2 regions of the Bradyrhizobium sp. 76 genome follow, and region 2 is predicted to be linked to the other one. Evidence: predicted binding sites of a transcription regulator. Region 2 holds the regulator's gene; the other holds the start of a gene.
What was found. Region 2 encodes PhoB, which activates phosphate uptake and scavenging genes when phosphate is short. Its sites were predicted from a motif close to TGTCATNNANCTGTCAT; they were not measured.
Positions count from the first base shown of each region.

Region 1: the regulator PhoB is predicted to act here: its motif matches at 2,064-2,080, upstream of IVB48_RS38555 (DUF47 domain-containing protein).

Region 1 is NZ_JADPIS010000149.1:633,711-640,460, forward strand. Features, by position in the region: gene IVB48_RS38540 (ABC transporter substrate-binding protein) at 1-60, shown strand, start outside; gene IVB48_RS38545 (branched-chain amino acid ABC transporter permease) at 133-996, shown strand; gene IVB48_RS38550 (branched-chain amino acid ABC transporter permease) at 998-1,966, shown strand; gene IVB48_RS38555 (DUF47 domain-containing protein) at 2,125-2,769, shown strand; gene IVB48_RS38560 (inorganic phosphate transporter) at 2,786-3,793, shown strand; gene sugE (quaternary ammonium compound efflux SMR transporter SugE) at 3,786-4,100, opposite strand; gene IVB48_RS38570 (peptide chain release factor 3) at 4,262-5,881, shown strand; gene IVB48_RS38575 (hypothetical protein) at 6,107-6,685, shown strand.
Region 2 is NZ_JADPIS010000103.1:35,842-42,591, forward strand. Features, by position in the region: gene argF (ornithine carbamoyltransferase) at 92-1,039, opposite strand; gene IVB48_RS26590 (aspartate aminotransferase family protein) at 1,039-2,241, opposite strand; gene IVB48_RS26595 (GcrA family cell cycle regulator) at 2,697-3,209, shown strand; gene phoB (phosphate regulon transcriptional regulator PhoB) at 3,453-4,160, opposite strand; gene phoU (phosphate signaling complex protein PhoU) at 4,184-4,900, opposite strand; gene pstB (phosphate ABC transporter ATP-binding protein PstB) at 4,911-5,732, opposite strand; gene pstA (phosphate ABC transporter permease PstA) at 5,729-6,574, opposite strand; gene pstC (phosphate ABC transporter permease subunit PstC) at 6,579-6,750, opposite strand, start outside.

The DNA.
Region 1 (6,750 bases), on a different contig from region 2:
CCGGGCGACCAGGCCTTCACGCCGCTGTCCGAGAGCAAGTGCGCTCTGTTGAAGAAGTAAGATAACCGCCCGCAGACCATCAGGCCTGCGGGCGACTTTCAGGGAACGCCGAAGGGACCGGGTGCGGGATCGATGCAGGCTCTTTACGCTCAGCTACTGGTGGGACTGATCAACGGCTCGTTCTACGCGCTGCTCAGTCTCGGGCTTGCCGTGATCTTCGGCATGCTCAACATCATCAATTTCGCCCATGGCGCGCTCTATATGATGGGCGCGTTCGTCGCCTACTTCCTGCTGAACCTCGGCGGCATCAACTATTGGTGGGCGTTGCTGTTTGCACCGATCATTGTCGGCATCTTCGGCATGATCCTGGAACGGACCATGCTGCAATGGCTGACCGGGCTCGATCATCTCTACGGCCTGCTACTGACCTTCGGCATTGCGCTGATCGTGCAGGGCGTGTTCCAGAACTATTTCGGCTCCTCCGGCCTGCCTTACGCCATTCCGGACCAGCTCAAGGGCGGCATGAATCTCGGCTTCATGTTCCTGCCGGTCTATCGCGGCTGGGTCGTCATCTTCTCGCTGGTGGTCTGCATCGCGACCTGGTTCCTGATCGAGAAGACGCGGCTCGGCGCCTATTTGCGCGCCGCCACCGAAAACCCGACGCTGGTGCGCGCCTTCGGCGTCAACGTTCCGCGCATGATCACGTTGACCTACGGCCTCGGTGTCGGCCTTGCCGCGCTCGCCGGCGTGCTGTCGGCGCCAATCAACCAGGTGCGACCGCTGATGGGCGCCGACCTCATCATCGTGGTGTTCGCGGTGGTGGTGATCGGCGGCATGGGATCGATCATGGGCTCCATCATCACCGGCTTCGCGCTCGGTGTGATCGAGGGCCTGACCAAATATTTCTACCCCGAGGCCTCCAACACCGTCGTGTTCGTGCTGATGGTGCTGGTGCTCTTGGTGAAGCCAACGGGATTGACGGGAAGGGCGGCCTGACATGACAGCCTTGACGGACGACACGCTGCCGGTAACCCCGCGCGCGATCCGCGACGAGATGATCGTCTTCGTGGTGATGGCGCTGCTGCTGGCTTCGGTGCCATTCACGGGGGTCTACCCGTTCTTCGTGATGCAGGCGCTGTGCTTCGCGCTGCTCGCCTGCGCCTTCAACCTGCTGATCGGCTATGGCGGTTTGCTGTCCTTCGGCCATGCGATGTTCCTAGGCACGGCCGGCTATTGCAGCGCGCATGCGCTGAAGGTGTGGGCGTTGCCGCCGGAGCTCGGCATCCTCGTCGGCGTCGCCGGTGCCTTCGTGCTCTCGCTCATCACGGGCTATATCTCGATCCGCCGCCAGGGCATCTATTTCTCGATGATCACGCTGGCGCTGTCGCAGCTTCTGTACTTCATCTACCTCCAGGCCCCGTTCACCCATGGTGAAGACGGCATCCAGGGTATTCCGCAGGGCCGCATGTTCGGAGTCTTCGATCTGACCAAGCCGACCGTGCTCTACTACGTGGTTCTGGTCGGCTTCCTCGCCGGCTTCCTGCTGATCTTCCGCATCATCAACTCGCCGTTCGGCGAGGTCCTCAAGGCGATCCGCGAGAACGAGCCGCGCGCGATCTCGCTGGGTTACCGCACCGATCAGTACAAGTTCCTGGCTTTCGTCCTGTCGGGCACGTTGGCCGGCTTTGCCGGTGCGTTGAAAGTCTTCGTGGCGCAAAACGCCTCGCTCACCGACGTGCACTGGTCGATGTCGGGCGAAGTCGTGCTGATGACGCTGGTCGGCGGACTCGGAACCGTGTTCGGTCCCGTGGTCGGTGCCTTCGTGATCATCGCCATGCAGCAATATCTGGCGGGGTTCGGCCAGTGGGTGACCGTGATCCAGGGCTCGATCTTCGTGATCTGCGTGCTCACCTTCCGCCGCGGCGTCATCGGAGAAATCGCGCATTACTTCCGGCGGTCGCTGTAAGTCATTGATATAATGGAAGATGTGTTGACGCGCGAAAGCGGTGGATGATCCGGCTCCACGGGCGTGAGGTGGCACGCGCGTGGATCGAAAATGGTCTATGACAGTTTCATGACGGCCCGCTCGGGCCAGGCCATTATCCAACCGGTAGTCTCTCTCCCATGATGCGATTGTTTCGCGCTTTCCTGCCCAAGGAAGAACGGTTCTTCGACCTGTTCGACCGCCACGCCCAGACCGTGATCCAGGGCTCGATCGCGCTCCAGAGCATGCTCAACGGGGGCGAGGAGACGCCGGTCTATTGCCAGCGCGTTAACCAGTTCGAGAACGATGCCGACAACATCACCCGTGAGGTGCTGACGGCGGTGCGCCGGACCTTCATCACCCCGTTCGACCGCGGCGACATCAAGAACCTGATCACCTCGATGGACGACGCCATCGACCAGATGCAACAGACCGCCAAGGCCGTGATGCTGTTCGAGGTCCGCAGCTTCGAGCCGCCCATGCGGGAGATCGGCGGGCTTCTGATCGAATGCGCCAATCTGGTCGGCCGTGCGCTGCCGTTGATGCAGAAGATCGGCCAGAACGTGGCCATGCTGACCGCGATCACGGAAGAGCTGGGCAAGCTGGAAGGCCGCGTCGACGATCTCCATGATATCGGGCTGAAGGAACTGTTCCTCAAGCATCGCAACGGCAACGCGATGGATTTCATCGTCGGCGCGGAGATCTACGACCATCTCGAGAAGGTCGCCGACCGCTTCGACGACGTCGCGAACGAGATCAACAGCATCGTCATCGAGCAAGTTTAGGGCAGGGGACCGCGCCGTGGATGTTGCGTTGGGTCTTCCCGTCCTGGTCGGACTGATCGCCGTCGCGCTGCTGTTCGACTTCCTGAACGGCCTGCACGACGCCGCCAATTCGATCGCGACCATCGTCTCGACCCGTGTGCTGCGGCCGCAATACGCGGTGTTCTGGGCCGCGTTCTTCAATTTCGTCGCCTTCATGGTGTTCGGGCTGCACGTCGCCCAGACCATCGGCACCGGCATCATCGATCCCGCGATCGTGGATGCCCAGGTGATCTTCGCTGCGCTGGTCGGCGCCATCGTCTGGAACCTGGTGACATGGGCGCTCGGCATCCCATCGTCCTCGTCTCATGCATTGATCGGTGGTTTGTTTGGTGCCGGCGTGGCCAAAGCGGGCCTTTCGGCGGTGGTCTGGAGCGGATTGTCCAAGACGGTGATCGCCATCGTGCTGTCTCCGCTCGTCGGCTTTCTGCTCGCGATGGTGCTGGTTGCGATCGTCTCCTGGGCCTCGGTGCGCTCCACGCCCTTTGCCGTGGATCGCGCCTTCCGCATCCTGCAATTCGCCTCCGCCTCGCTCTATTCGCTCGGCCACGGCGGCAACGACGCGCAGAAGACCATGGGCATCATCGCCGTGCTGCTCTATTCGCAGGGCCAGCTCGGCGGCGAATTCTTCGTCCCCTTCTGGGTGGTGCTTTCGTGCCAGGCCGCAATGGCGATGGGGACGCTGATGGGCGGCTGGCGCATCGTTCGGACCATGGGCCTGCGCATCACCAAGCTGACCCCGATGCAGGGCTTTTGCGCCGAGACCGGCGGTGCCGCGACCCTGTTCATGGCGACCTTCCTCGGCGTTCCCGTCTCGACCACCCACACCATCACCGGCGCCATCGTCGGTGTCGGCGCCGCCCGGCGCCTCTCGGCGGTGCGCTGGAACGTCGCCAGCTCGATCGTCTATGCCTGGGTGATCACGATGCCGGCCTCGGCCATCGTCGCCGCGCTGAGCTGGTGGGCGGTCAAGATCTTCGTCAGGTAACCAGCTTCAGCCCGACAATCCCGGCGACGATCAGCCCGATGCTGGCGAGGCGGAACGCGGTGGCCGGCTCGCCGAACAGGATGATCCCAAGTGTCGCGGTACCGACCGCGCCGATACCGGTCCAGACGGCATAAGCGGTTCCAATCGGCAGCGATTTGAGGGCGAGCCCGAGCAGGATGATGCTGCCGGCCATGGCGCCGAGCGTGAGGACCGACGGAACGAGCTTGCTGAAACCCTCGGTATATTTGAGGCCGATCGCCCAGGAGATCTCCAGCAGACCGGCGACGAACAGGATGCTCCAGGCCATGACGACCCTCCATTCAAGGCAGGGGCGTCCCCGCGACTGGTGTGCTGATGGAAAGGGAAGGTCGTCCCTCCCAACCAGGCGGATATGGGACTGGCCGGAACGCTCCGCAATCACCAGATGAGGCTTGATCAGGCTCATTTTCCCTGCCAAACGCTGCCGCAATGTCCGACATCGCCACCACAGCCGAATCGACGGCCCGTTCCTCGCTTGCCGCTGAAGTGTCGCGGCGGCGGACCTTTGCCATCATCTCGCATCCGGACGCCGGCAAGACCACGCTGACCGAAAAGCTGCTGCTGTTCGGCGGCGCCATCAATCTGGCCGGGCAGGTCAAGGCCAAAGGCGAGCGGCGCAACACGCGTTCGGACTGGATGAAGATCGAGCGCGAGCGCGGCATCTCGGTCGTGACATCGGTTATGACCTTCGAGTTCGAGGGCCTCGTGTTCAACCTGCTGGATACCCCGGGCCACGAGGACTTTTCGGAAGACACCTATCGCACGCTCACGGCGGTCGATTCCGCCGTCATGGTGATCGACGCCGCCAAGGGCATCGAGGCGCGCACCCGAAAGCTGTTCGAGGTCTGTCGTCTTCGCGACATCCCGATCATCACCTTCATCAACAAGATGGACCGCGAGAGTCGCGACGTCTTCGAGCTCCTGGACGAGATCGAGAAGACGCTGGCGCTCGATACCACGCCGATGACCTGGCCTGTCGGCCGCGGCCGTGAGTTCCTCGGCACCTATGACGTCGTCAATGGCGGCGTGCGTCTGCTCGAAGGCGGCGGCGCCAAGACCGGCGCGGCGCAGCAGATCGAGATCGCCGAGCTCGCCAAGCTCAACGCCAATCTCGACGTGTCGGCGGTCAAGGACGAGCTCGAGCTCGTCACCGCGGCTTCAAAACCGTTCGAGCTCGAAGCGTTTCGCGAGGGCCATCTGACGCCGGTTTATTTCGGCAGCGCGCTCCGCAATTTCGGCGTCGGCGACCTGCTGCAAGGGCTCGGCAAGTTCGCGCCCGAGCCGCGCGCGCAGGAGAGCGACCAGCGCAAGGTCGAAGCCACCGACCCGCGCATGAGCGCCTTCGTGTTCAAGATCCAGGCCAATATGGATCCCAACCACCGCGACCGCATCGCCTTCGCCCGCCTGTGCTCCGGCAAGCTGAGCCGCGGCATGAAGGCGAAGCTCGTGCGCACCGGCAAGAGCATGCCGCTATCCAGCCCGCAATTCTTCTTCGCGCAGGACCGTTCGGTTGCGGACGAGGCTTATGCAGGCGACGTCGTCGGGATTCCCAATCACGGCACGCTGCGCATCGGCGATACGCTGACCGACGGTGAGGATTTCAACTTCGTCGGCGTGCCGAGCTTTGCGCCGGAAATCGTTCGCCGCGTGCGTCTTACGGATGCGATGAAAGCGAAGAAGCTGAAGGAAGCGCTTCAGCAGATGTCGGAAGAGGGCGTGGTGCAGGTGTTCCGCCCGCGCGACGGCGCGCCCGCGTTGGTTGGTGTCGTCGGCGCACTGCAGCTCGACGTGCTCAAGGCGCGGCTGGATGCGGAATATTCGCTGCCGGTCGAATTCGAGGTCAGCGAGTTCCAGCTTGCACGCTGGGTCTCCTCGGAGGACCGCAAGAAGCTCGATACCTTCATCGCTGCCAACACCTCGAGCATCGCCGACGATGTCGACGGCGATCCCGTCTATCTGGCGCGGAACGAGTTCTATCTCGGCTACACAAGGGAACGGGCCGAGGGCATCGAGTTCACCAACGTCAAGGACGTCAAGAAGAAGGGGTAGGTGCGTTCCGTCCGCTCCTCACCCTCCGCTGTCATGCCCCGGCTTGACCGGGGCATCCAGTACGCCGCGGCTTCCCGGCTCAATCACAGACGTCCCGGAGTACTGGGTCGCTCGGTCAAGCCGGGCGACGACACCGTCCTTGGACGCGCGCATGTGAACAGCCGCAGGCTTGACGTTGCCGGCGGCAATGCCACGTTCACCCATGTGGCCTTGCGAGTTCACTTCATGTGGCGCGGCATCCTTGTTTTCCTCCTGCTGGCGATCTCGACGATCGCCGCCGATGCGCGGCCCCGGCAAATCAACCCAATTCCGTTTTCGCACGAGCCGTGCAGCGTGCTCGATGGCAGGCCCTGCACGCCGTCCTATTGCAGCCCGCTCGAGCCTGGTCCCTGTATTCCCGAGATCGACTATCCCTACGGCCAGAACCTCCAGCTCACGATCCAAAGCGTGCCGTCAGAGGCCGATCGCGCCAAATACCAAAAGCCGGATCACGATCTCGATACGATCGGCGATCTCTTCGCCGAGCTGCGCAGCTGCTGGTCGCCGCCAACGGACAATGCGCGCGCGGGCATGCAGATCGCCGTGCGTTTCAGCTTCAACAAATCGGGCGGCCTGATCGGCCCGCCGCGCCTGACCTTTGCGACCGCGGGGGTGGCCGCCGAGACGAGAACCACCTACCTCGATGCGGTCAATTCATCGTTGAACGCCTGCCTGCCGCTGAAATTCACCGGCGGTCTTGGCGGTGCCGTCGCCGGGCGGCCGATCGCGATCCGGTATGTCGACAATCGCGAGATCCACAAGTAGCGCGTCAGTTGCGACCCGCGGCCAATCGATGATACGCCATGGGCTGGGGCGCTGGTTGAGGGGAG
Region 2 (6,750 bases):
CGTTGCCTCCGCCGATCTGCCACAAGAGAGATTCCGCGGTATGGGTCCCGGCCTTCGCCGGGACGACGGAAAGTTAGCTCGCCGCGTCGATCTACTTCACCGCGTCGAAGCACCAGGCCAGAATGCCCTTCTGCGCGTGCAGGCGGTTTTCGGCCTCGTCGAACACGACGGATTGCGGACCGTCGATCACCTCGTCGGTGACCTCCTCGCCGCGATGGGCGGGCAGGCAGTGCATGAACAATGCATCGGGCTGGGCCAGCGACATCAGCTGGGCATTGACCTGATAGGGCTTGAGCACGTTATGGCGGTGCTCGCCTTCCTTGTCCCCCATCGACACCCAGGTGTCGGTCACGACACAATCGGCCCCACGCACGGCGGCTTCGGCATCGGTGCCGAGCATGATCGGCGCGCCGGTTGCCTTGATGAAGTCGCGCATGGCTTTTTTCGGGGCGAGCTCCGGAGGTGTCGCGACATTGAGCTGGAACTTGAAGCGCTCGGCGGCGTGCGCCCAGGACGCCAGCACGTTGTTGTCGTCTCCGGTCCAGGCCACCGTCTTGCCCTCGATCGGGCCGCGATGTTCCTCGTAGGTCATGAGGTCGGCCATCACCTGGCAGGGATGCGAACGCCGCGTCAGGCCGTTGATGACGGGCACGGTGGCGTTCGCCGCAAGCTCCAGAAGGGCGTCGTGATTGAGGATGCGGATCATGATCGCGTCGACATAGCGCGACAGCACCCGCGCGGTGTCGGCGATGGTCTCGCCGCGGCCGAGCTGCATCTCGGCACCGGTGAGCATGATGGGCTCGCCGCCGAGCTGGCGCATGGCAACATCGAAAGACACCCGCGTCCGCGTCGAGGGGCGCTCGAAGATCATCGCCAGCGTCTTGCCTTCGAGCGGCCTGACCGGCTGATGCGCCTTCTGCTTCGCCTTCATCGCGGTGGACGCGGCGAGCATGCGCTTGAGCTCCGACAGCGGCAGCTCGTTGATATCGAGGAAGTGCTTCGGTGTTTTCTCGTGTGTATTATCGGGCGACTTGCTCATCAGCTTGCCGCCCGCTTGTTGCCGGATAACGCGGTGCAGGCGCGCTCGAGCCGCCCGACGCTGTCCTCGATCTCGGCTTCGGTGACGATCAAAGGCGGCAGGAAACGCACGACATTGTCGCCGGCACCGACGGTGAGCAGCTTTTCTGCGCGCAAGGCGGCAACGAGATCGCCGGAAGGCACCACGGCCTTGATGCCGATCAGGAGGCCCTCGCCGCGCACTTCGCTGACGACATCGCCATGACGGTCGATCACGGAGGCGAGCTTCTGCTTGAGCAGCAGCGACATCCTCTGCACGTGATCGAAGAAGCCGGGCTTGAGCATGACGTCGAGCACGGCATTCGCAGCCGAGATCGCGAGCGGATTGCCGCCGAAGGTCGAGCCGTGCGAGCCCGGCGTCATGCCGGATGCCGCTTCCGCGGTCGCAAGGCAGGCGCCGATCGGGAAGCCGCCGCCGAGCGCCTTGGCCAGCGACATCACGTCGGGTTCGACGCCAAGGCGGCGGTACGCGAACAGATCGCCGGTGCGGCCCATGCCGGTTTGCACCTCGTCGAAGGCGAGCAACAGACCCTTCTCGTCGCAGAGCTGGCGCAACGCCCTCAGGAAGGCGGGCGTTGCCGAACGCACACCGCCCTCGCCCTGGATCGGCTCGATCAGGATTCCGGCGGTCTGCGGACCGATCGCCTTTTTCACCGCGTCGAGATCGCCATGCGCAACTTGGTCGAAGCCCTCCATCGGGGGGCCGAAACCTTCGAGATATTTTGCCGAACCCGTCGCGGCAAGTGTCGCCAGCGTGCGGCCATGGAAGGCGCCTTCGAAGGTGATCATGCGATAGCGGTCGGGATGGCCCTTCGCGGCGTGATAACGGCGCACGACCTTGATCACGCATTCCAGCGCTTCGGCGCCGGAATTGCAGAAGAACACGAACTCCGCGAAACTTTCATTGCACAGGCGCGCGGCGAGCTTTTCGCCGTCCGGGCTCTGGAACAGGTTCGACATGTGCCAGAGCTTCGTGGCCTGCTCCTGCAACGCCGCGACCAGCGCCGGATGGGCATGGCCGAGCGCATTCACCGCAACGCCGGAGGTGAAGTCCAGATAGCGCTCGCCATTGGTCGCGATCAGCCAGCAGCCTTCGCCACGCTCGAAACCGAGGTCGGACCTGGCGAAAACGGGGAGCAAATGCGGCGCTGCGCTGTTAGTCATGACGGTCACTTGAATGTTGCGGACGGTGTGAGCGTGCATTGCGCAACGCACCATCGACCGGCCCGGAAAACGAAACGTGCCGCCTCTTGAGGGCGGCACGCGCGACTATCTTAGGCCTGGTGAAACGGGTGTCAATGCCGCCCGGAAAGCCTCGCGAAACGCTGAATCCGTAGTCTTGCGGTGCCGATTTTGCGGGATTTAGTCACGGAACATGTGGAAGCGAGTCGGCGGACTCTTGCGCGGGAGTCACGCCATATTGTAGCGTTTGGATTGTCAGATACGACATCTCGTGCAGTGGTTCTGATCTTTAAGTCCTTATGTACCGGCGTAAACGTTCGGGCGTTCAAGACGCGCCCGGCGAGCCTTAAGGGATTCTGGCGGCACGGGTTTTTGAAGGCTTAGGCATTCGCTGCGAGGCCCCAGGATGGCGGGCGCGCAGCGAGGGAAAGGGTGCAATGACGGTTTTGACCTGGTCCGATGATCGCGTCGAGCAGCTGAAAAAGCTCTGGGAGGCCGGACTTTCGGCCAGCCAGATCGCGGCGGAGCTCGGCAATGTGACCCGCAATGCCGTGATCGGCAAAGTGCACAGGCTCGGCCTTTCGGGCCGCGCCAAGAGCCCTTCGTCGGCAGCGCCGCGGCCGCGCAAGGCGCGCCCCGCGCAGCACATGATGCGGGTGAGCCGCCCGATCTCGCGCGGCAACACCGCGCTGGCGCAGGCCTTCGAGGTCGAGGCTGAGCCGGATCCGGTCACCTATGACAACGTGGTGCCGATGAGCCAGCGGCTGTCGCTGCTGGAATTGAACGAGGCGACCTGCCACTGGCCGGTCGGCGATCCCTCGAGCCCGGACTTCTTCTTCTGCGGTGGACGGGCGCTGTCCGGCCTGCCCTATTGCGCCCAGCACTCGCGCGTCGCTTACCAGCCGGCGTCGGATCGGCGCCGCGCACCGGTGAAGCCGGGCCCGCGGTAATTACGGCAAGTCGTCGCGCGAAGAAGGTTCAATTTCCGTGTCGTCCCGGCCTAGTGCGCAATGCGCACGGGGGCCGGGACCCATACTCGGAGCGCGCGGTTGTTGCGCGAAAGGGGTCACTCCGAGTCTTCGCCAAACCACGTTCGGTGGTTATGGGTCCCGGATCAGCGCTCGCTTCGCTCGCTCGTCCGGGACGACGTCGAAGAATTCGGGGACAGCTTGCCAAGAAACAAAGCTGCAACCCTACACCTGCTCCGCCTTCGCAAACCGATCATCCAGCGCGTAACCGGCCCCGCGGACGGTGCGGATCGGGTCCTGCTCGCGGCCGAGATTGAGCAGCTTGCGCAGGCGGCCGATATGCACGTCGACGGTGCGCTCGTCGATATAGATGTCGCGGCCCCAGACGCTGTCGAGCAGTTGCTCGCGCGAGAACACCCGTCCCGGGTGCTCCAGGAAGAACTCCAGCAGGCGATATTCGGTCGGACCGAGATCGATCGGCCGGCCCGAGCGCGCCACGCGGCGCTTGTCGCGGTCGAGTTCGATGTCGCCAAAAGCGAGGACGGTGGCGAGCCGCTCCGGGCTTGCGCGCCGCAGCAGGCCTTTCACGCGCGCCAGTAGCTCCGGCACCGAGAATGGCTTGACGATGTAATCGTCGGCGCCGGTCGCAAGACCCCGCACCCGCTCGCTCTCCTCGCCGCGCGCGGTGAGCATGATAATCGGGAGCTGCTTGGTCTCGGGACGGGTGCGAAGCCGCCGGCACAATTCGATGCCTGACAGGCCCGGCAGCATCCAGTCGAGCACGATCAGATCGGGGATGTGCTCCTTGAGGCGGGTGTCGGCGTCGTCGCCGCGCATCACCGTCTCGACGTCATAGCCGTCGCCTTCGAGGTTGTAGCGGAGAAGCTCGGTCAGGGCTTCCTCGTCCTCAACCACCATAATGCGTGCGCCCATCGGGTCGTCGCTCCCTTAAGTCTTCAGGTGTTCGGTACCGTGTTGGCGAAGGTCGTCATGTCGCCCTTCGGCCGCTTGTCGGTGATCGCCTGGCCCTCGATCATGTAGAACACGGTCTCGGCGATGTTGGTGGCGTGGTCGCCGATCCGCTCGATGTTCTTGGCGCAGAACATCAGGTGAATACAGAACGAGATGTTGCGCGGATCCTCCATCATGTAGGTGAGGAGCTCGCGGAACAGCGAGGTGCAGATGGCGTCGACTTCCTCGTCACCCTTCCACACCGCCATCGCCGCTGGCAAATCATGCGCGGCATAAGCGTCCAGCACCGACTTGACCTGCTGCTGCACGAGGTCGGTCATGTGCTCGAGGCCACGGAACAGCTTGAGTGGATGGAAGTCCGTCTCCAGCGCTGCGACGCGCTTGCCCATGTTCTTGGCGAGGTCGCCGATGCGCTCGAGATCGGTCGCGACGCGCATGGCGCCGACGATCTCGCGCAGATCGACCGCCATCGGCTGGCGGCGGGCGATGGTCAACACCGCGCGCTCCTCGATGCGCTTCTGCAGCGCGTCGAGCTCGGTGTCGATGGCGACGACGCGCTGGCCGAGCGGGACGTCGCGGCGGATCAATGCGTCGACGGACTCGACGATCATGCGCTCGGCGATACCCCCCATCTCGGCGACCAGGCGCGTGAGTTCCTGGAGGTCGGTGTCGAAGGCCTTTGCGGTATGTTCAGAACCCATGTCGCGTCTCCTAGCCGAACCGGCCGGTGATGTAATCCTGCGTGCGCCGGTCGGACGGCGACGTGAAGATCTTGCTGGTGTCGTCGAACTCGATCAACTCGCCGAGATACATGAAGGCGGTCTTGTCGGAGACGCGCGCCGCCTGCTGCATGTTGTGGGTGACGATCGCGATCGTGTAATCCTCGGACAGCTCCTGGATCAGCTCCTCGACCTTGGCGGTCGAGATCGGGTCGAGCGCCGAACAGGGTTCGTCGAACAGGATCACCTCGGGCCGCACCGCGACGGTGCGGGCGATGCAGAGGCGCTGCTGCTGGCCGCCGGAGAGCGACAGGCCGGAGGCGTTGAGCTTGTCCTTGACCTCGTTCCACAGCGCGCCGCCGCGCAGCGCCTTCTCGACGCGGCCGTCCATCTCGGACTTCGAGATCTTCTCATAGAGACGGATGCCGAACGCGATGTTCTCGTAGATCGTCATCGGGAACGGCGTGGGCTTCTGGAATACCATGCCGACGCGGGCGCGCAGCAGATTGAGGTCCAGCTTGCCGTCGAGGATGTTGGTCTGGTCGAGCATGAGCTGACCGGTGGCGCGCTGACCGGGATAGAGGTCGTACATCCGGTTGAAGATGCGCAGCAGGGTCGACTTGCCGCAGCCTGACGGACCGATGAACGCCGTGACACGGTTGGCGCCGAGCGTCAGGTTGATGTTCTTCAGCGCATGGTGCTCGCCGTAATAGAAGTTCAGGTTGCGCACGGTCACCTTGGGGGGCGCCTCCGGCAGCACTGCCGCGTGCGGCAGTCCACCTGACGCGCTCATCGATACGGAAAGATCACTCATTTTGCGGTCCTCTCGGCGCCAAGGATGCGCGCGAAAATATTAAGGGCAAGAACGGTCAGGGTGATGAGCAGCGCGCCGCTCCAGGCCAGCTGCTTCCAATAGGCATAGGGGCTCTGCACGAAGTTGTTGATGGTCACCGGCAGGTTCGCCATCGTCTTGTTCAGGCCGAGGCTGAAGAACTGGTTCGACAGCGCGGTGAACAGCAGCGGCGCGGTTTCACCGGCGACGCGGGCGGTCGCGAGCAGCACGCCGGTGATGAGGCCCGAACGGGCAGCGCGATAAGCGATCCGCTTGATCACCAGCGAACGCGGCAGGCCGAGCGCCGAGGCCGCCTCGCGCAACGCGTTCGGCACCAGCAGCAGCATGTCCTCGGTCGTACGCAGCACCACCGGGATCACGATGACCGCGAGCGCGAGCGAGCCCGCGATCGCCGAGAAGCCGCGCATCGGCACCACCACCGCGCCGTAGATGAACAGGCCGATGATGATCGAGGGTGCCGAGAGCAGGATGTCGTTGATGAAGCGGATCACCGAGGTCAGCCGGTCATTGCGGCCGTATTCGGCGAGATAGGTGCCGGCGAACATGCCGAGCGGCGCGCCGATGCCGACGCCGATCACGGTCATGATCAGAGAGCCGACGATGGCGTTGAGCAGTCCGCCCTCGTTCGATCCCGGTGGCGGCGTGTTCTCGGTGAACAGCTGGACATTGAGTCCGGCCAGTCCGTTGTAGAGCAGCGTAATCAGGATCAGCGCGAGCCAGGTGACACCGAAGGCGGTTGCGGCGATGCAGAGCCCGCGGACGACGATGTCCTTGCGGCGGCGGCGTGAATAGATCGGATTCATGGCGTCAGTTCCCCGCCTTCTTTTCCAGCCGCATCAGCATCAGCCGCGCCGCCGCGAGCACGAAGAAGGTCAGCACGAACAGCAGGAGGCCGAGCAGGATCAGGCCGGACTGGTGCAGGCCGTCGCTCTCGGCGAACTCGGATGCGATCGCCGCCGAGATCGTGGTGCCCGGCGCG